3 regions of the Sanguibacteroides sp. AM78-02pH3A genome follow, and region 1 is predicted to be linked to each of the others. Evidence: riboswitches for the same ligand, from Rfam matches in the RefSeq annotation. Region 1 holds a riboswitch; each other region holds the start of a gene.

Region 1 (7,473 bases):
CTCTACTTCGCCGTACCCTTCACGAAAAGACAACCCGGTACTCCCGGTAAAAAACGTTATTTAACCATTCCCGCTTTCCTGTGTTTCGTACTTGCCGTGGGGCTCGGCGTTATATACGTTACCAACTTTCAAAGCCGTTTGAAAAACAGGATCGGGGATCGCGAAACTTTCTTGAAATACAATGAATATCCCAAGGCTCGTGTAATTGAGCACGATATCACCTATCGACCCGGGGGAGATAAATTCTCGGCAACAAGCCGGATGAAAATCCAAAACCGGAAAAAAACAACAATGGAGCAACTTCTGCTCTTTTTAAACCCGGGATTAAAGATAGACAAGATCGAATCCGGGGGACAAAACCTTCCCTTTCACAGGGACCGGCAGGTGATCGTCATCGAACGTCCCCTGGCTCCCGGGGAAAATATCGAGATAGAGATCACGTACGGGGGAACGATCGACGAGGATATTTATCAGGTAAACATCCCCGACGACGAATTCTTCTCTCCCCGCACCGATCGTGAAGGTGAAAACTATGGTAACCGTACGGCTTTTGTATCGGATAAATATACCTTGCTTCTGCCGCAAGTGATGTGGTACCCGACGGCAGTTCCCCCTGTCTGGTTGCAGGCATCCAAGGAGACTAATTTCACGGATTATACCCTCCATGTCAAAAACCCGGGCGGGATGACCGTCTTATCGCAAGGCAAACCGACGAGAGAGGGCGATAACGTCACGTTCAACAATTTACAAAACCTGACCGGGTTAACCCTCTGTATCGGGAATTACGAGAAAAGGGCGATCACCGTAGATTCCCTTACCGTCGAGTTTTACACTTATCCGGGAAATAGTTTCTATATGAAATATTTCGATGAATGGGAAGCCTTGAAAAAAGATAACCCGGACCGGGAGAAAAATTTAAAAGAGATTTTTTATGAATGTAAAAATGAAATCGAATACAATACTCCCATCCCTTACCCCTTTAAATATTTTAAATTGATCGAGGTTCCTTCCTCCTCCTATTTTTGGACCAACAAAACTTCGTTTAGCGATAACAATTCGTTTAGCGATAACATCCAACCGGAAATGGCTCTTTTCTGGGAACGTTTATGCAGAGTACAATCAACCCATCCCGGTACTTTTTCCAAAGATCCTAATCAAGACGAAAGCGTGGAGGAATACGTTCTGTACCGCCAAATGCCCGCTTTTCTTAGTAGGATAGGAATAAAAAACATTTTCTCGAATTACAATAGCAGCCTCACGTCCGATTCGTACCAGGGTATAGAATCGATATTCAAAAATATGATAAACCCGAGACTATCGGAATCCGAAATAAGTCCGAAAATATTAAATCATTTTGCAGAGAAGGGGTTGAAAGGAATTATTGCGGAAGGATACAGCAGGGAACAAAGTTCGGCCATTTCTTTAAAAGTTTCGCATTTATTAGGCTACCTTGCGACAATCACCACCTGGGACTCCTTAAACCGTTTCATGCATGAATTCAACGAGCGTATCCGTTTTCAAGAAACCGATTTCGACTCGTTCCTCGAGGAATTCGAGCAACGGTTCGGACAGAACATCAAACCTTACATGGACGAGTGGTACACGAGCCACCAGATACCCCTGTTAACGATAAAAGACCTCTCCCTCAAAACGACGGGAAAGACACGGATCATCGATTTCAAGGTGGGCAATATCAGTGAAACGGACGGTATCGTTTCACTCCTTATAACCGATATGTACGGTGCAATAACCGGATACGACCGAAATTACCTGATCAAACCCGGAGAATTTAAACGAATCGTCATTCATGCAAACATCGAACACCGGTTAGAATTGACCACCAACTTTTCGGGCATTTTACCCAATGATAACATTTTATTTTCCCCGGGAGAGTTCCCCTTCTCAGGTCCCGTACCGAAAGAAGGAGTCACGCCGATCGATAGAAATGAATTCTATCCCCCGGGAGAGATCGTCGTCGACAACGAGGACGAGAATTTCCAGTTGATCGATTCGGCAAACAACCGAAAACGATTAGCCGATCTGTTCAGAAACGAGAGCGATCAGGAATACGTCAACCCGCAAAACCTTAAAGCTAACGCTTGGAATCCTATATTAGAAAAAGGAATGTACGGCAATCGTATCCGTAGCGCATTTGTAAAAGAAGTCGGTACCGGCCAATTCAAAGCCGAATGGACTGCCAACCTTCCGGAAGCCGGAAAATACGAAATATTTATCTATCGGCCTCATTATACGACATCAAGAAGAGATATATATACGACCGACTTCCCGGGGATGAAAAATTACTATACCGTCTACACTCCCCAAGGAAAAGAGGAAATAATCTTAGAAGTTCAAGAAGGAAATTTCGATTTGTCAAACCTCTACCTCTTACCGGAAGAAGAAGCCTGGGTATCGCTGGGCAAGTTTAACCTGCCGGCCGGAGAATCCCGTGTTGTGTTGGACGACAGGGGAGTAGATCATCCTTTTACATCAGAGAAATATCGTTATTCATTTATTCAGCTCGTGATTGCCGATGCCGTTAAATGGGTAAAGGAAAAGTAAACGGATCATTGAAACTCCGGTAATGTTATGATTAAGAGATTAGGTGATTACCTCAATCTAATCTCTTAATCATTTTTATATCTACTTATTTTTCATGTACGGGTACTCGTATCCTGTAATTACAGGAAAAGATTAACTACCGATCGGAGAATTAGCCGTTACATATCCCCCAATCGCAGGCCAATAAGTTAATCCCTTGTTCGTTTTTTTATATTTATTCTTAAAAGACGATAATACTTTTCTACCTTTAAAGCATTTTATTATAAGATATAGCGTCTAATCATACTTTTTTTATTTGGAATAGCGAGAATAACGATCCTACAATATCCTATCTTATGAAAACAAGCTCAATTCTAAAAAGCCTCTTATTCGGCATCCTATATTGGGGATTCGTACCTCCTGCCTCTGCCCAGCAAATATCCTATGACCGTATAACCCGAATCGATAGCGTTCACCCGTTAAAAGATTCCATCCGTTCGGACGAAAATTTTCCTCTTCCGTTCTATATCCGGTTTTCCCAAACGGTAAAATAGAAAATTATACCTCTTCCATAAAGTCATTAAAAAGCATCGAACTCATCCTCGATGGAAAAAAAGAACGATTAGAGAAAAGAAGTTATAGTCCCTTTTAAGAAAGGATGCCTCTCCTATTCATCGTATTAAAATAAAAAATATAATCCTTTTTCAAAAATCAAACAATCGAATACAAAGACTGAAATGTTTCCTCATCCCAATAAAAATGGATATAGGAAGCCAACACGTGTTTGTAATGATAAATCGGCGTGTCCGTTTCCCGCCCTTTAGCACTATATGTTTTTCCAACCGTAGGGATAAGCCGATCTCCGGACACTACCCGGGAATAGTGGAATTCATGTCCCCGGAACACCATACCGTCGATCTCTATCCGCCGATATCCCAATTTCAAACCCATCTTCTCCATGGTCGCCCTATGTTTCAAAAGTCCTGCCATAGGGTATACCTTTCCGTCCATACCCGAAATAGAATCACAAAGATACATCATCCCCCCGCATTCGGCAAAGACTTTTCCTCCACTCTCCCCATAATCCCGAATCGAAGCCAACATTTCCCCGTTGGCAGATAATTCGGGCAAATAGTACTCGGGATATCCGCCGGGTAGATAGACAAAATCCGATAACGGCAGCTCCCGGTCCCGCAAAGGACTGAAAAAAGTAACTTCACCCATTCGTTTCAATACCTCCATATTTTCACGGTAAACAAAGTTAAAGGCCTCATCCATGGCAACAGCGATCCTCAATCTTTCGGTTACTCTCCTCTCACTAACAGCAACCGGTTCAAAAGCCCTTCGGGTCAACTCCAATAAACGATCCACATCTACCGTCCGTGTGATAACCTTCGCCACCCGGCCGGCAAATGCATCAAAATCAAAAGTTTCATCAAGAGTTAACCCCAAATGCCGGGAAGGCACCTCAAAATCTTCCTGGTTCGGGAGGTATCCCAAAGCTTCCATACCGACATCCTCGCACGCTTGTTGCAAATAAGAGTAATGCATAGCGGAACTGACAAAATTAAAAACGACCCCCGCAACCTGCAACTTCGGATAAAAATGTTTGAAACCGTACAGGACAGGGGCTACGGAATAAGCCGTCGACCGGGCATTCAACAACAATATCACGGGAATATTCAACAAAGCGGCAATTTCCGCACTACTCCCGTTCATGCCGTCATAACCGTCGAATAGGCCCATTACCCCTTCGGTCACGCATACGTCCGAATGTTCGCCATAACGGGCATATACCTCCCGTACACGCTTTTCAGCAGCCATAAAAACATCCAAATTCACCGATTCTTCCCCCGCGGCAATGGCGTGATACTTCGTATCGATATAATCCGGTCCGCATTTAAAGGGCTGTACGTCCAAGCCTCGATCCTTCAAAGCCCGCAACAAACCGATCGTAAAGGTAGTTTTCCCGCTTCCAGAAGAAGCCGCTCCGATTAAAAACTGTGATTTCCGCATTTGATCCGAATTGAAGGACAAATATAATGATAATTCATGATCGCGGATAAAAAGATTGAGTGATTAAAAAATTTTGAGATAGAACAGCACACAGGGACGGGTGCAACAGGTTATTTTCCTTTCGACCGGATATAGCTCTTTTTTATGCTCCGATTTAACTTGTCATTTTTTTCAAGTATTTTTTTATTTCAAATCAAAAAGTAATACATTTGCACTGTCTTTGGTGTTGTGTTGCATATCTGCTAACACACAAGAGGGAAGCCGGTTGGAATCCGGAACAGTGCCCGCTACTGTGATGCCCGGTCCTTTAAAAGGAGGATCAAAGAACAGATTCTTACACCACTGTCCGATTGCGGACGGGAAGGTATCGTTCTTAGGCGTAGTCAGGAGACCTGCCGAGACATATAGGTAATAACTATTCCCGGGGTCAGGAATAGAATTATAAACAGCTAAAATTAATCATTGTAATGAAAAAGTTTGTTGTGTTAACAGCTTTGCTGTTATCGGTTGTCAGTGTTTCACTCGCCGGCATCACCCTAAAAGGAAAAGTCGTCGATGCCAAAACCCAAAAAGCTCTCGCGGGAGCTAACGTGAGATTGATCGGCACGAATATAGGTATCGCAACGGATAACAAAGGTGAGTTTACCCTGAAAAACATCGCAGAGGGGACATACATCCTCAGAGCCAGTTTTTCCGGTTATGAAACGGAAGACATAAAAGTAAACAGTAGCACAGAAGAGATCGTTTTCAAACTATCCCGGACGCCCGTAAACTTGAATCAGGTTGTTGTCACCGGTACGGGAACTCACCGCAGACTAAAAGACTCTCCCGTACCCGTGGAAGTTTTAAGCGGAACAGAAATAAGAAAAGCCGGAGTCACCTCCTTCGAGGACGCCTTATTATTATTAAATCCCTCTTTCAACATCCGTCCGACCGTCATGGGCTCTTATTTCACGATGAACGGGTTGGAAAACAAACATATTCTAATTTTAGTGGACGGGAAAAAAATGGCGGGAGATGTTTCCGGCAATACGGACTTGTCGCGTATTGATATGAGCCGGGTAAAACGAATCGAAATACTGAAAGGAGCAGCTTCTTCCCTCTATGGTTCGGAAGCCATTGCCGGAGTTATCAATGTCATTACCGAGCAACCCAAAGAACCTATCAGCATCCAATCGAAAACCCGGTTCGGGGGAAAATCCAGTTTCGTCCAAAACGCCAGTTTAGACCTGAACTTCGGTAAATTTACCTCCTCAACCTCTTACCAAAGACGCCAATCGGACGGGTGGAAATTAAGTCCCTACGAAACGAGCGCAGATACGGTCGTTCCTACCAGGAAAGAATCCGTCAACTCCTTTTTTTCCAATATCGTAAGCCAACGTTTCACTTACGAGCCGAACCAGAGGCTATCGCTTTATGCCCAAGGAAGCTATTTTGACCGGGAGGTGAACCGTCCCGTCCAACACAAGAAAAGCGACGGAGGCTACACGTACGATTTGACCTATATGGATTACAATTGCGGTGTAGGAGGAAAATACCTGTTTGATAACAAAGCCTATATTGCTTTAGATTTATACATGGACAACTACGAGTATAACAAGCTTTATACCGTGGCACAGGTGGTCAAAAACGACACGACCTTCCGGGTTGGCGACGAGGAACTGACCAAACGTCAAAAGTACTATAATGCCAATCTGAGAAGCGTATTCCGGGTCGGTGATTTTAACAAATTCACCGTGGGTGCCGAATACGTGGACGACTACATGAAAAATCCCGGCAGCTTGGATGAACCTAAAGAGGTATATACACTCGCCATTTATGCACAAGACGAAATACGCCTATGGGACAAACTTCAGATCCTTCCCGGATTCCGTTACGTTTACCATGAAAATTTCAAAAACAGGTTTACCCCTAAATTAGCCTTGATGTACTCTTTGAAAAAATTCAATTTCAGGGCTGCCTATTCCGCCGGTTTCAAAGCACCGACCTTACAGGAACTCTATTATGATTACGAGAACCGGGGATCCATTACCATCGGAAATCCGGATTTAAAACCGGAAAAATCAAACTATTACAGTTTGAACGTCGAATATGTCGGAAGATTTCTGAATATCTCGGTAAACGGATATATCAATGACATTAAGGATATCATTGACAGTTACGAGTTGGAATTAACGGAAGAGGACAAGGAAAACGGAATCAAAACGAGGAAAATGTATCGCAATTTAGATAAAGCGCGTGCTCAAGGGTTCGATATTTCCGTTAACAGTTATCTCGGATACGGTTTCTCCGCAGGTGGAGCCTATAATTGTGTTTATGCCAAAGACCGAAAAACCGGACACCGGTTGAACGAGGCCGTAAGACACGCGGCCACCTTCCGTGCCGGATGGATGCACGAATGGAACAAATACAGACTGAACGTAAATGTAAACGGAAGAATACAAGGACAAAAATACATCTATTCCGAAACAAAGGATAAAACGACGGGGAAACCCATCTATACGGACAAGAGCGCCCCGAAATATCAATTATGGAATCTGGCAACCACCCACACTTTTGCCCCGGTAGGAAACTTCTTCTTTGAGGTGAATGCCGGAATAGACAATATTTTTGACTGGACGGACGATCGTCCGAACGGGGTGAATTACGCCACGCTCAATCCGGGCAGGACCTTGTTTGCCAGTTTGATTATTCGTTTCACCAAATAACCCATCTCCCCGGAGATGTTTGAAAAACACATCTACCCTTTTTTAGAATTTTCGAACATCCCGGGGATTATCCCTTTCTTGTCATGAAAAACATACTATTTGTCATCTTATTACTACTTTTCCACATAACTCTCTTCGGACACGGAGAAGGTTTTAAAGAATCCGACATCTTTAAAACAGTAGGGCCCAACGATAAAATCGCTCTTCT
Region 2 (7,473 bases), 120 kb from region 1:
TGCAGCCTGCTTCGGCAATTGGGTTCAATAACAAGTATCGTCGGCGTTTGCGATCTCCAGTATATCAAAATACCGGAAATACAAGAAGGATGTTCCTCAGGGAAAATCGCCGATTTGGGAAGCAGCATGAATCCCGATATCGAAAAAATCATCGATATTCACCCGGATGCCATTTTACTCTCTCCTTTCGAAAATAGCGGCGGCTACGGACGAATTGAAAAATTGGACGTACCGGTCATCGAATGTGCCGATTACATGGAAACCTCTCCCTTGGGACGGGCGGAATGGATGCGCTTTTACGGATTACTATTCGGACAGGCAGCAACAGCAGACTCTCTCTTTTCAGCGGTAACAAAAGAGTATAAGCGATTATGTCAATTGGCCTTGACGACACCGTCAAAACCCTCCGTTATCAGCGAACTAAGAAGCGGATCGGCCTGGTACGTGCCGGGTGGAAAAAGCACGATGGGACAACTGTATTCGGATGCCGGCGCCCGCTATCTATGGAGCGACGACCCCCGGAGCGGATCTATTCCCCTGGCCTTCGAAGTTGTTTTCGACCAGGGACACGAGGCCGATTTTTGGCTGATAAAATACAATCAGCAAACAGACAAGACTCTTCGCGAATTAAAATCGGACTACGCTCCCTACGCCAAATTCAAAGCCTTCAAAGAGAAGAACGTGTACGGATGCAACACGGGTAAGGTCGCTTTTTACGAGGAGTCGCCCTTCCACCCCGAATTATTATTAAAAGACCTGATAAGTATTTTTCATCCTGAATTAGTGAAAGATTATCAAGCATATTATTTCCAAAAACTGACGGAATGAATACCTCACACATGACATCTCCCGGCCGAAAATTCGGAATATTACTAACAGGCACCATCCTGGTGTTGTTGTATGGTAATTTGATCATAGGTTCCGTCCATATACCCGTTGATGCCGTTTGGGACATCTTGTGCGGACAGGAAGTCGAAAAAGCGAGTTGGAGATTTATTATTTGGGAATCACGCGTTCCCCAATGTATTACGGCCCTATTATGCGGAGCGGCATTAGCGGCTTCCGGTTTGATGTTACAAACAGCCTTCAACAATCCTTTAGCCGGCCCTTCCATCTTAGGAATTACGACCGGATCCAGCTTGGGAGTCGCCCTTGTCATGTTATTGGGAGGAGGCATTATTTCAGCGGGCGCATTCAACTTATCCGGTTTTTTTTCCGTCATTCTGGGAGCTTTTATCGGTTCCATGGTAGTTATGGGAATGATTCTGTTTTTCTCTACACTGACGAAAAGCAATATCATGTTGTTAATTATCGGTATTATGATCGGCTATATAGCTTCTTCCGTCATTGCTCTGTTGAACTTTTTTGCCACGGCGGAAGGGGTACACTCTTATATTATATGGGGGATGGGAAATTTCGGCGGAGTATCTATGGAACAATTGCCCTTTTTCTCCGCTACCTGTCTCATCGGATTGCTCCTCTCCTTATCATTGACAAAACCCCTGAATGCCCTTCTGTTAGGCACTCGATATGCCGAGAACTTAGGTATAAACATCCGCCGTATCCGTCATATGCTACTGATCGCTACCGGGCTATTAACAGCAGTCACAACGGCCTTTTGCGGTCCTATCGCTTTTATCGGCTTAGCTGTTCCTCATGTCGCACGACTCCTGTTGGGCACCTCGAACCATAATTCTCTCCTTCCGAACACCATGCTGCTGGGAGGGGCCATTGCCCTATTATGTAATCTGATATGCGTATTACCGGGGGAATCGGGCATCATCCCGTTAAATGCCGTAACGCCGGTATTGGGAGCCCCCGTGATCATTTACGTCATCATTAAACAACGCAAGATCCAATACTTCAACTAATATGCAAAATAATCCCATCGTACGGTCGCGGGACCTGACCATCGGATACAGGAAAGGCCGGAAAGAGACGAATCCAATCCAGCAACACCTCTCTTTCGAACTCCATAGAGGAGAATTAGTTTGTCTGTTGGGACCCAACGGGGCCGGTAAATCCACGCTTTTACGTACACTCGCATCATTCCAACCCCCATTAACGGGAGAAGTGCAACTCGAAGGGAAACCTTTATCCGACTATTCGGAAAAAGAGCGTTCCCGAAAAATAGGGGTAGTACTCACGGACCGGACACAGGCCGGAGGATTGACCGTCTATGAATTAATCTCTTTAGGACGTCAACCGCATACCGGATTTTTCGGACGACTCCATGCACGTGACCACAAAATCATCGAAGAGGCTATGAGTTCCGTGGGGATAGAAAACAAATTCAATAATTACGTTGCCGAACTATCCGACGGAGAACGACAAAAAACGATGATAGCCAAAGCATTGGTCCAGGAATGTCCGGTAATTCTTTTAGATGAACCCACCGCTTTTTTAGACGTAACGAGCCGAATAGAGATCATGCAACTCCTGCATACCCTTGCTTACCGACAACAAAAAACGATTCTGTTATCCACCCATGATATAGAACAAGCCCTTATTCTGGCGGATCGGCTATGGTTGCTATCGAAAACGGAAGGATTACGTTGCGGGGTAACGGAAGACCTGATTTTCGATAACAGCATGGATACGCTATTCGACCGGGAAAAAATAAAATTCGACCTTACCCAGGGAAACTATTATCCGCCCATACGGGGAGATCGCCATATCATCGTCGAGGCGGAAGACGAAACCTTAAAACATTGGGCGATCAACGTTTTAAACAGAAACCATTACATATGCCTTTTCTATCCCTACCCTTCCACTCTTTACCCGATATTAAAACTAAAAACGGCCCGGGAGATGAGTTTTCTTCCCTCCGGGGGAGAAAAAATCCCCGTACACTCGTTCGAAGAATTGACCGATCTTTTAAAATCCCTACCCTAACTTAAACCTTCCCGAGAAACGATGGTCCTCTGCAGCACTCCGAAAACGTCCATCCCATGTCCCAAAAAATGAATTTTCATTTTCTTTACCGAGGCTTTTTCATACCCGTAAAAAATCTATCTTTGTAAAATAAACCAAACGAAATCTCCGGAAAACATCGGGTATAACCCGGATAATATCGAATTCATGAAAGAAAGTTTATTTATTCCGTTATTATTGACTTTACTTGCAGGATTGGCAACCGGTATCGGTAGCCTGATCGCTTTTTTCACCCATCACACGAACAAACGTTTTCTCTCCTTTTCGCTGGGACTCTCCGCGGGAGTAATGATATACGTCTCTTTCGTGGAAATCTTCCAACAGGCGGAAACTTCCCTTACGGCCGAGTTAGGTTCAAAATACGGTATGACCATGACGGTCCTCTGCTTCTTCGCGGGAATGTCATTGATCGGTATCATCGATCGTCTGGTACCTTCCTTTGAAAATCCTCACGAAGTTCGTTCCGTAGAAAGTATGGATACCCCTCCCCCCAAGGATACAAAATTGATGCGCATGGGACTGATGACGGCCCTGGCCATCGGCATCCATAACTTCCCGGAAGGTATCGCTACTTTCACGGCTGCAGTGGAAAGCCCGACTTTAGGAATTGCAATAGCCGTCGCTATCGCCATCCACAATATCCCGGAAGGTATTGCCGTTTCTGTTCCTATTTACCATGCAACCGGAGATCGTAAAAAGGCATTTCGTTATTCCCTTCTGTCCGGCCTGGCGGAACCGACCGGTGCTCTTCTGGCTTATTTAGTACTCATGCCCTTTATGTCGCCCGTCCTGATGGGATGTATCTTCGCAGCCGTCGCAGGTATCATGGTCTTTATTTCCATAGATGAATTACTTCCTGCCGCCCGGGAATACGGAGAACACCACATCTCCATCTACGGACTTATCTCCGGAATGGGAATCATGGCTTTAAGTTTAATTTTATTGGCATAACCAAAAAGATATGGAACATACGCACGAACATCACCACCATAGAATCACCAGTCTAAATAAAGCTTTTATCATAGGGATCACGTTAAACACGGCTTTCGTGGTCGTTGAATTCGTTGCGGGATTCTGGTTTAATTCTTTGGGATTACTCTCGGATGCGGGACACAACTTAAGCGATGTCTTCAGTCTTGTATTGGCCATGCTGGCTTTCCGGCTTTCCCGCGTACAAGCCAATACCAAATACACGTACGGCTACAAAAAAAGCACGGTCTTAGCCTCCCTTTTAAATGCCGTCATCCTGTTGATTGCCGTAGGCTTCATCTTGGGAGAAAGCATCAACAAACTATTCCATCCTCAGCCGGTCGACGGAGACGCCGTCGCCTGGGTTGCCGGAGTCGGAGTAGTCATCAACGGGATCACGGCCTGGCTGTTTATGAAAGATAAAGAAAAGGACCTGAACGTAAAAGGAGCTTATCTACATATGGCAGCAGATGCCTTGGTCTCCATCGGTGTTTTGGTCTCCGGATTGATTATCGCCAACACGGGATGGAATATCATCGATCCGCTTATCGGGATCGGAATTGCCGTCATCATCGTTTATTCCACTTGGGGATTGCTGCGAGACAGTATTCGCTTGTCCTTAGACGGGGTTCCCGCCGGAACCGATTACAGACAGGTCGAAAAAACCATTGCCTCTGCCCGCGGGGTAAAAGGATTTCATCATTTGCATATCTGGGCTTTAAGCACGACCGAAACCGCTCTTACCGTACACGTCGTCATCGATGACATGTCCCAAATGGAAACCGTAAAATGCGATTTGAAACATGAATTGGAGCATATCGGCATTATTCATGCCACGTTGGAATTTGAAGCACCGGGATCTCATTGCAAGGATTGCCAAAAAGAATATTCAGACTAAAATGTTTCCCAAAAATGAAAACTTTATTAAATAAATATCATACAAAATTTTCCTATTCATACACACAAACAACTTAATATAAGTTTATTAACAATATATTCCACTTAGAATTATTGTTAAAAACAAAGATTACGATATATCCTATCTTATTTTTATTTACTTTCGTCATGCATTCGGTTCACGTTTGTGATTAATAGGGAATCCGGTGAAAATCCGGGACTATACCCGTAGCTGTAAGCTTTTTTTGTTTTTCGATCAAGAGATCCACTGTCGGATAACCGATGGGAAGGAGGTCGAAAATAGCGAGTCAGAAGACCTGCCGATTGCGATATATCCGTAACTTTCGGGTGAAAAGCGAGGAGAAGGCTTGCCTATCGGACTATTCTCATTTTACCCAAGGTTATAGTAAATTTATTTATTCATTACTAAAACCTTTAAGAATGAACGAAAACAGCTCTTTTTCAAAAATTGTAAAACGCAACGGGGAGATTTGCGATTTTAAAGCGGAAAAAATCGAACAAGCGATTTTTAAAGCTACGCGAGCAACGGGAAACCCTCATCGTAAAACAGCACGCGAACTCTGCAACAAGGTGATTGAAATTCTAAAAACCGACACCCCAGAAGGAGTCATTCCCCACGTGGAGATCGTACAGGACACGGTTGAACAGGTACTCTTGCAACACGGAGATTTCAATTTATTGAAAATTTATCTGCTTTACCGGAAACAACATGAACAGATCCGGAATTCCAAGGTATTGCTTACCAATATCGAAGTGATGGACGATTACCTGACTTTAAGCGACTGGAAAGTAAAAGAGAGTGCCAATTCGTCCTATTCTCTACAAGGGTTAAACCAACATATCTCCACCCAGATCACGTCCAATTACTGGTTAAACAATCTCTATCCGGAGAGAATATCCGAAGCTCACAAAAGCGGGGCCCTTCATATTCACGATCTCGGATTTTTAAGCGTGTATTGTGTCGGATGGGATCTGAAAGACTTACTAACAGTCGGTTTCAGGGGAGTTGAGGGAAAAGCCCAAAGTAAACCGGCCAAACATTTCCGGACAGCTTTAGGACAAATTGTCAACTTTTTCTATACCATGCAGGGAGAAGCCGCCGGGGCTCAGGCCTTCTCCAATTTCGATACCTTCCTGGCCCCTTATATCCGCTACGATCAATTGGATTACAAACAGATAAAACAATGCTTACAGGAGTTTCTGTTTAACTTAAACGTACCGACACGCGTCGGCTTCCAAACCCCTTTTACCAACATTACCATGGACCTAACTGTTCCGGATTTCTTAAAAAACGAACCGATTGTTCACGGCGGAGAAATCAAGGAAGAAGTATACGGCGACTTCCAAGCGGAGGTCACTTTACTAAATAAAGCATTTACCGAAGTAATGTACGAAGGTGATGCTTCCGGCAGTCTCTTCTCCTTCCCTATCCCGACCTACAATATCACTCCGGATTTTGATTGGAACAATCCCGAACACGAAGGGATATGGGAGATGACGGCCAAATACGGGATTCCCTATTTTTCCAATTTCGTGAACTCCGATATGAAACCGGACGATGTCCGCAGCATGTGCTGCCGTTTACGCTTGGATAAACGGGAATTGATGAAACGGGGAGGAGGACTGTTTGCTGCCAACCCGCTTACCGGGTCCGTGGGTGTCGTTACTATCAATCTGCCCCGTTTAGGTTATGAATCCGTATCGGAAGAAAACTTTTATCAACGTCTACGTTATTTGATGGAAATCGCTAAAGATAGCCTGGAGATCAAACGAAAAGTCATTGAACGTTATACCGAAAAAGGACTTTATCCCTACTCCAAATACTACCTCAGACACGTACACGAACGTTACGACTGTTTCTGGAAAAACCATTTCTCTACCATCGGGATAAACGGAATGAACGAATGCTGCCTCAACTTCTTAGGAGTACCTATCACCCATTCGGACGGAATAGAATTCGCTCAAAAAACAATGCTTTTCATGCGGGACATTTTAACCGAATTTCAGGAGGAGACCGGCAACATCTATAATTTGGAAGCCACTCCGGCAGAAAGTACCTCCTATCGTTTTGCTTTACTGGACACGGCCGCATATCCGGACATTATCGTGGCCAACCGGAAAGAATTCGAAAAAGGAGCACAACCTTATTACACGAATTCCACCCATTTACCGGTACATTTTACGGAAGACCTGTACGAAGCACTCGAACAACAGGATCAGCTTCAAACCCTTTATACCGGAGGAACCGTCTTCCACGTTTTTACCGGGGAACACCGGACTTCCGCCCAAGCCGCTAAAAACATGATACGGAAAGTAACTTCCGCATTCCGGTTACCCTATATCACGCTCTCGCCTTCCTTCAGCATATGTCCCTCCCACGGTTACATAGCCGGAGAACATTTTACCTGCCCCCAATGCGGAGCGAAGTCGGAAGTATACAGCAGGATCGTCGGCTACATGCGTCCAGTGAGTCAATGGAACAACGGAAAACGGGCCGAGTTTGACGACCGGAAACATTTTGACAACAGTATCACGGAAGAAATTGCGATATGCGAATCGGAGGATTGATTAAACAGAGCCTGATCGATTGGGAAGGGAGAGTGACCGCCGTTATATTTACCCAGGGATGCAATTTCCGGTGCGGTTATTGTC
Region 3 (7,473 bases), 110 kb from region 1:
GTAATACGTGCCCGTTCGCTCAAAGTCAGTTCTGCTTTGGCTCCTTCCAGTGAAAGAGCCGCGGGGGCTGTGATGATGATACTGTCGTTGATCAATTCTGCCTTTAAAGAGGTACTGCCCTGTGTCAAAATAAAAGAGGTGATGTAATTATCCATTCCGTTAAAGGGATCGTCCTTGTCGTTACATCCCGTGATTCCGAGTACGGCAAAGAGCATGAAAATCGACCCTGTTATATTCCATTTTTTCATATTCATGATCATTTATTCTTTAAGTGATAATCGTAGGCTGCACAACACTCGGTGGAAAGTTCTCCGATGTTTTCCGCTTTGGAACTTATTCCGGTTTGTACCATGACAAAATCGATGTATTTTAGTTTTATAGGGGTTCCGTCGCGTTGAACGGCATTACCGATGTCGAAACAATCCTTATTTGTTCCGTAGTTATCCACGTATCCCCATTCGTAATCCCGATTATACCAGATTCCTCCGACATTCTCGGTAAGGGGAGCCAGTTTGGTACCATATAGGGTATAGCTGTTCCCTTGGATAAACATCGGAAAATAATAGTCCTGGGAGTGGTAGCTATTGATATCCACACTTCCGGTTTTTCCCTCATTGTCGACCCAAATCACGTTGGTGCGAGTTTCCTTGGGCTTGTAGTAGGTAATGGCGTATTGACGGGTAGTCTGTTCCGGGATAGCACTTCCTTTCAATTCGTACCATGTATCGTTCGGCAATCCGTCTCCGTTTTCATCCTGCATGACCCATACGATAGCCGGTTCGGAATTACCGGAAAAAGCATTTCCATTAATTTCTAAATCATATTCGCCTTCTTTGTTCTCCACGCTATGGTCGAAGCCCATGACGATGTATCCCCCGTAAGCCCCGAGGAAGGTGTAACTCTCGTTGGTAAGTATGGAACGGGCATCGTTTAAAGCTTGGGTGAAAGTAGAACCGATCTGGTATGAATTGAATTGATTCGGTGCGGGGATATATTCGAAAATGTCGGTTATCTTTGCGGAACTTGAGGCGGTGATCGTCCGACGATGGGTCTCTTCCGGTTCCGTACAGGTAATATCGGCTTCTGCAAATACTGTTTTTCCCCCCTCTTTTACAGATACTTTAAGGCGATAGGTTTTCTGTTGCGTAGGTTCAAAAGTGAAAAATACCGATTTTTCGTTTTGTACGGTTCCGTCCACGCTCCATTCATAAACGGCGTTGGGGGAAATACCGAATGTGGTCGGAGATAAAACTAATTTTCTCCCTTGAGGAACTGTAAATTTGGGAATCCGGTTATCCGTGGGAATCCGGTAACGGCCGTCGCTAAAGATCAATTGTGCTTCTATGACGGATAAGACCATCACTTTATTGATGTAAACGGCCTCTCCGTCTTCATTTTTTACGGTCAAAGCCAATTGGTATTCTCCTGCTTCGGGTTGATTGAAGATGAGTACGCTGTCCGTACCGGATACTTTTCCGTCTACTCGCCAGAGATAACTGGCACCTTCACTGTTCTCTACCGCGGGAGCTATCGGATAATCGATCCCGGCAAACGGGGCAAGGGAACCGTTGATGGAGACCACGGGAAGGGCTTTCTCAACGACGGAGATTTTTACCTGTTTTTCTATACTTCCGTTATCCGCATCCAATCGAAAGTTAACAAAGCTCTCGCCGATTTGCTTGCCGAAGAACAGGAATGTCGTATCGGTGGAGACGATCTCACCGTTTATCTTCCAGGAATAGACAGGATTTACGGCATCTTTTATTTTTGCTTTTAACGTGATCTCTTTACCGATTTTGACTTTATATTCTCCACTTCCGTTATTGAAAGTCACGTCAGGAGAACCGATATGTACCTTATCGTCGTCGGAACAGGATTGAAGGGTTCCGAGGAAAAGGCCCCATAACAAGATGATAAGTAAGAATTTGTTTTTTTTCATAATGAGCGATTTTTTATTTTAAATCTTTCAATGGTTTTGTGGTAAAAACAAGGTGTGCCGGAATATCTCCTGTGGTCACTTCCCATTTTTTCTTTCCGTCCGGGGTGAAACAATAAAGAGTGCCCGGGGTGACATAGCCTTTGGCATCAGAAATGTATATCTCTCTGGTTCTCGGATCTACGGCCAAAGAGTAGGGGACCTCTATCGATAGTTCCGTTCCGTCCTTGATAAAGTTTCTGGTTACGATACGTTTTGTTTTGGTATTGTATATGGTGTAGGTGACCGTGTTCTTTTCGGTGATTTTGCTGTATTCCGTGCTGTAGGCGTAAAGCGAATCCCCGCAAAGGTATAGCTCGCTTGCCGGGAAATTCAGAACGTCGGTGACGATGTCTTTTCTCGGATCGATGACATAGGTGTTGGAGTGTATGTTTTTATAGTCTCCCCGGGAGGTAACATAGATATTGGCATTCCGGTCGATTTTCATCCGGTGGAGGTTGATGGCTACCGGAATTTTTTTAATCTCTTTAAAACTGTTCAGGTCGATGACCGATACCGTATTGTCGTAGTTGGGAACGCGATACCCTCCGGAGTTGGCTGCGTATAGTTTATTTCCGGCAATAACCATCTCTTCCGGTTGATACCCCACGGAACAGGAGTCGAGTATTTGCAGGGTAGCCGTATCCACTTTGGCTACATACCCTAACCGGGCGTTGGGATCTATTTCTATTTTTCCGGCATAAGAGCTGACATAAGCGTATCCTTTGTCGAATACGATGTATCGGCAATTCGGAATAGAAATTGTTCCGATATGCTTGGCCGTATTGACATCCATGACTTCCACCAGATTGGAGGCATTGATAACCGCGTATAATTTGTTTCCGTAAATTTGAATGTCGTTTCCTACGTCTCCGAGTTCTTTGACAACCGAAGGATTTCTTTCCGGAAAGATATTTTTATGGTATTTTCCGGTCGTGTAGTCGAAGTAGTCCAAAGTGGCTTTATTGCTGCCCATATTTCCTTCGTTCAACAGAAAGAATCCCTTAATGGGACCGGAGACCGAATCGCTCGGCGCTACTTGGGTGATAACCGAAGAGATGATCTCTTCATCATCGTTCCGGCAGGAAGAGAATATAAAGCTTCCTACCAGAAAGAGTATACCTACATGAATTTTTAGTTTGATCATACTTTAAAAGATTAAAGGTTTATTTGTATCAGATTTCTATATTGATCGTAAACTTTACGTTGGTACCCGGCATGGGATAACACTCCACGACCTCGTATTGTTGATTCAGCAGGTTATTGATTTCTGCCGTCAATCGGATTTTTGCCTTCTTCCACAGAAATGTCTTGGAAGCCGAAAGGTCGTTTGTATACCACTCTTTGGCTTTGTTTTCAGGAATATTGGCGCTCGATTCGTAACGTTTTCCGGTATAGATGAAGCTGTAGTTCAAATCCCAGCTTTTATAACTGCCGTTCAGGATTGCGGATCCGCCATGCCAGGGAATATAGGGGATCTGATCTCCGTAAAAAGGACTTCCCGGTTTACTGAAATCCTGAGCCTTCTGGTAGGTATAGTTTATTCGGGTATCGAGCAACCAATGACGTTTGAAATTCCAATGCGATTGTAAGGCAACATCCACTCCTCGAATTTCGACCTCTCCCAAATTGATCATTGTCCAGCGAAATTGGTTGGAGATCGGAATGGCGATGATTTTATCGGTTACTTCGTTATAGTAGCCGTCGACTTGAATTTCTAAACTTTTTAGTGCCGAAGAGGTAAACTGGCGGGCATAGGTGATACCGAAATCGTATTGGATCGTGTATTCCGGAGCCAGATTTTTGTTCCCGATAAAGGTATAATACAGATCATTCAGGGTGGGCATCCTGAATATTCGTTTGTAAAATGCCCTGAAATTCAAATCTTTTTCCTCCCAGGGTTGCCAGGAAAGGACAATGGTGGGGGTATACTTTTGTTTACTGTCTGCAGCTGCATTTGTAACGCGAGTTTTATCATTGACGAAGGTACCCAGTAGACTTGCCTGTATGTTCAAACGCTGGAAATTAATAGCCGTAGCCAGTGCGATTAAGCCCGTGTAACGGGTAGGATAGACAAAATCGACGAGGTCTGCATTCAATTTATTCCATTGGAAATCGGCAGATAAATTTAGATTCCATCCGGGAAGAACGTTGAACAGGTTGGCGGAAGAAAGATATACCTCTTGTTGGCGATAGTGGTTGTTTACATACATCGTAGAAGCGTCCAAGCGGGGATCGGAAAGATAATGCAGGTAATCGTAAGCGTATTTGCCGTTGATAAGCATGCTGTAACGGTTGAAGTACTTTTTAAAGGAGCCTTGTAGAAAAAAATTGGAATCCCATTGTCGATCCTGATTTTTAAATTTCCCGGGCTCTTCACGTACCGAGGCTCCGGGATATCCTCTTTCCGAATGATAGAAATAAGTTTTTGCTTTCCATTCTCCCTCTTTGAGCTTGCCGAAAAGACCGTATTCTGCTCGAATGGCGTATACATCCCCGTTCTTACGTATTTCAGTGGTATCGTAACCGTTTTTCTTCCGGTAACTGAATTTGTATTTTCCGTTGGTATACATGTATTCTGCGCTTAATGAACCGTCGATATTTTTACCGAGTCGGTTTTCCAGCAGAAAGGAGGGATTGGCCAACCCGAAGGAACCGGTCTTAAAGGTAAATTTGGCATTGTATTTTTTCTCCGGATTGAATCGGGGGATCCTGGAGACCATATAAATGGATCCGGCTGAACCGAAGTCTTTGGCCGATTGGAAAATGGCGCTTCGTTGTCCGTTGTATAATGAAATGGACTCCATATTGTCCAACGAAAAACGTCCTAAATCGATAATTCCGTTTTGGGCATTTCCCAACTCGATCCCGTCATAGAAAACTCCGACGTGTTGAGTACCCATACTCCGGATATTAACGGTTTTCAACCCTCCGATTCCCCCGTAATCTTTAATTTGTACTCCGGAAAAATAGCGTAAAGCATCAGCGACAGAGTGGACGCTTAATTTTTGTAAAGTAGCTCCGGATAAAATTTGGACGGGAATGATCTCTTTTTGTATCTGCTTGGCGGAAACAACGGCTTCCTTTATATGATACATTTTAGTTGTGTCCTGCTGTTGGGCATAAATTCCCGGTGTCATCAACAACCATAAATTCAGAGCTATAAGATGCGAATAATTCATTTTTAGCTGTCATTAAAGTAATAAACAGCCTTCTGGAGAATATCCTGCGGTACAAATAACGAAGTTACTCTTTTGTCGTAAAGAATAAATCGGATAATGTTCACGTTTATATCCAAGCTCTACTCCCAGAAAGCTTCAGATTATAACGATATTGGCAGGTCTTCTGACTTACTCCGTTTTCAAACGCCCTTCCCATTTCGTGTCGAAACAGTGGATGTGAGTATTGTTCGAAAATTTCGGTGGAGCTTACAGCAGCGGGTCTGTTCAGGATTCTCACCTGATTCCCTTTTCACCACCTTCCGTAAAACGAAAGGTGACACCAAAATCGATTGTTTAATCGGGTGCAAAATTAGATAGTATTTAGTAATAAACAAATAAAATGTGCAATTAAAAATTCGATTTCGAAAATACAGGAATATTGCCTGTCTGAATAAAGGCTGTTACAATGATGGATAGGTATGGTAGAATAATGTACTTACAGTCGATTCACTGAAAGATGGGAGCATTATCGGACAATCGTCCGGGGAAGATAACAATGGTTAATCAGGAAAAGGAGTTAAGTAGGCTTGTCAAGTTGGTCGTGAATAATTTGACGGCCATAGCCAATAATATGATACCGAAAAATTTACGTAATACGTACACTCCTCCTTTTCCGATCAAACGTTCCACCAAAGAGACGTTTTTTAATACGATATAAACTACTGCCATGTTTAAAATAATGGCTATGATGATGTTAACGACATGACATTCCGCACGGAGAGATAAGGTCGTCGTGAGAGCTCCAGCTCCCGCAACCAAAGGAAAGACCACGGGAACGATGGTTGCGGAACCTCCCGGACCATTATTGCGGAAAACCTCGATATTAAAAGTCATTTCGATCGCTAATACAAAAAGTACCAAAGCTCCGGCTATGGCGAAGGAAGAGATATCGATATTGAATAGTTTTAATAGGGCGTCGCCGGCAAAGAGAAACGTGATAAAAATAGCTAAAGAAATTCCGGTTGCTTTTTCCGCATTGACCTTATTCCCGCTACTATTTAGATTCATGATTATAGGAGCGGAACCGGTGATATCGATCACGGCAAACAATACCATAAAGGCCGTAAAAATCTCTTTAATACTAAAATTTAATTCCATGTCGCAAAAATATAAAAAAGCAACATATTAAAAAAGAACAAAAGGTATTGTCTGTAGAATAAATAAGACAATACCTTTTTGTATATGTGCTTCCTGTATTATTCTTCCCGGATAGCCGTGATTCCGGGGAGCTTTTTGCCCTCGATATATTCGAGCAATGCACCACCTCCCGTAGAGACGTAGCTGACTTTGTCGGCTAAACCGAATTGGTTGATGGCTGCGACCGAGTCTCCTCCGCCGATAAGCGAGAAGGCCCCTTTTTCGGTTGCTTTCACGATGGCTTCGGCGATGGCTTTTGTTCCTTCGGCAAATTTGGGGATCTCAAACACGCCTACGGGACCGTTCCAAAGAATGGTTTTTGAATTTTCGATGATTTTTGCAAATTCCTTTCGGGTTTCCGGGCCGATGTCCAAACCTTCCCAGCCGTCCGGGATATTCATGGGGTCTACAATTTGAGTGTGGGCGTCCTGACTGAAAGCGTCGGCGGCTAATGTTTGGTTGGAAAGCACTAAATTAACCCCCTTTTCTTTGGCGATTTTTAGGATATCGAGGGCTAAATCCAGTTTATCTTCTTCGCAAATCGAATTTCCGATATGACCACCCAATGCTTTTTTAAAAGTATAAGTCATACCACCGCCCAAAATCAGGTTATCCACCTTGTCCATCAGATTCATGATGATATCGATTTTAGAGGATACTTTCGAACCTCCCATGATGGCTGTAAAAGGACGGGTCGGATTGTGCATTACTTTATCCACGCTTTCTAATTCTCCTTTCATGACATAACCGAAAAGTTTGTCGTTCGGGAAAAATTCGGCGATCACGGCAGTAGAGGCATGGGCCCGGTGGGCGGTTCCGAAGGCGTCGTTGATCCATACGTCTCCTAAAGAGGCCAGTTCTTTGGCAAATTGTTTGTCCCCTTTTTCTTCCTCTTTGTGGAAACGAAGGTTTTCCAATAGAAGTACTTCTCCCGGTTTTAAATCGGCTGCCATCTTTTGGGCTTGTTCTCCGACACAATCTTCCGCGAATTTAACAGGGGTATGCAATAACTCCTCTAAGTGCTTTTGAATGTGTTTCAAAGAAAACTTATCCTCCGGTCCGTTTTTCGGACGTCCCAAATGAGACATGAGAATAACAGAACCTCCTTTTTCCAATACTTTTTTTATCGTTGGAATGGCA

Evidence for each region. A riboswitch is a leader RNA that binds a small molecule or an ion and turns the genes downstream of it on or off. The one in region 1 is predicted to bind cobalamin.
Region 2: it holds a riboswitch for cobalamin, as region 1 does, so the genes downstream of both, PGR74_RS04305 (ribonucleoside triphosphate reductase) here and PGR74_RS04810 (TonB-dependent receptor) in region 1, are expected to answer to the same signal.
Region 3: it holds a riboswitch for cobalamin, as region 1 does, so the genes downstream of both, PGR74_RS04355 (TonB-dependent receptor) here and PGR74_RS04810 (TonB-dependent receptor) in region 1, are expected to answer to the same signal.

What each region holds. Positions count from the first base shown of each region.
Region 1 is NZ_JAQEHX010000002.1:475,736-483,208, reverse strand. It holds gene PGR74_RS04825 (hypothetical protein) at 1-2,562, shown strand, start outside; gene PGR74_RS04820 (hypothetical protein) at 2,898-3,095, shown strand; gene PGR74_RS04815 (cobyrinate a,c-diamide synthase) at 3,253-4,557, opposite strand; cobalamin riboswitch at 4,762-4,971, shown strand; gene PGR74_RS04810 (TonB-dependent receptor) at 5,025-7,265, shown strand; gene PGR74_RS04805 (sirohydrochlorin cobaltochelatase) at 7,349-7,473, shown strand, end outside.
Region 2 is NZ_JAQEHX010000002.1:358,190-365,662, reverse strand. It holds gene PGR74_RS04330 (ABC transporter substrate-binding protein) at 1-828, shown strand, start outside; gene PGR74_RS04325 (iron chelate uptake ABC transporter family permease subunit) at 825-1,871, shown strand; gene PGR74_RS04320 (ABC transporter ATP-binding protein) at 1,873-2,895, shown strand; gene zupT (zinc transporter ZupT) at 3,082-3,885, shown strand; gene PGR74_RS04310 (cation diffusion facilitator family transporter) at 3,896-4,801, shown strand; cobalamin riboswitch at 4,959-5,139, shown strand; gene PGR74_RS04305 (ribonucleoside triphosphate reductase) at 5,242-7,389, shown strand; gene PGR74_RS04300 (anaerobic ribonucleoside-triphosphate reductase activating protein) at 7,371-7,473, shown strand, end outside.
Region 3 is NZ_JAQEHX010000002.1:369,795-377,267, forward strand. It holds gene PGR74_RS04340 (hypothetical protein) at 1-248, opposite strand, end outside; gene PGR74_RS04345 (PKD-like domain-containing protein) at 257-1,939, opposite strand; gene PGR74_RS04350 (YncE family protein) at 1,953-3,122, opposite strand; gene PGR74_RS04355 (TonB-dependent receptor) at 3,151-5,115, opposite strand; cobalamin riboswitch at 5,294-5,496, opposite strand; gene PGR74_RS04360 (MarC family protein) at 5,701-6,294, opposite strand; gene PGR74_RS04365 (phosphoglycerate kinase) at 6,393-7,473, opposite strand, start outside.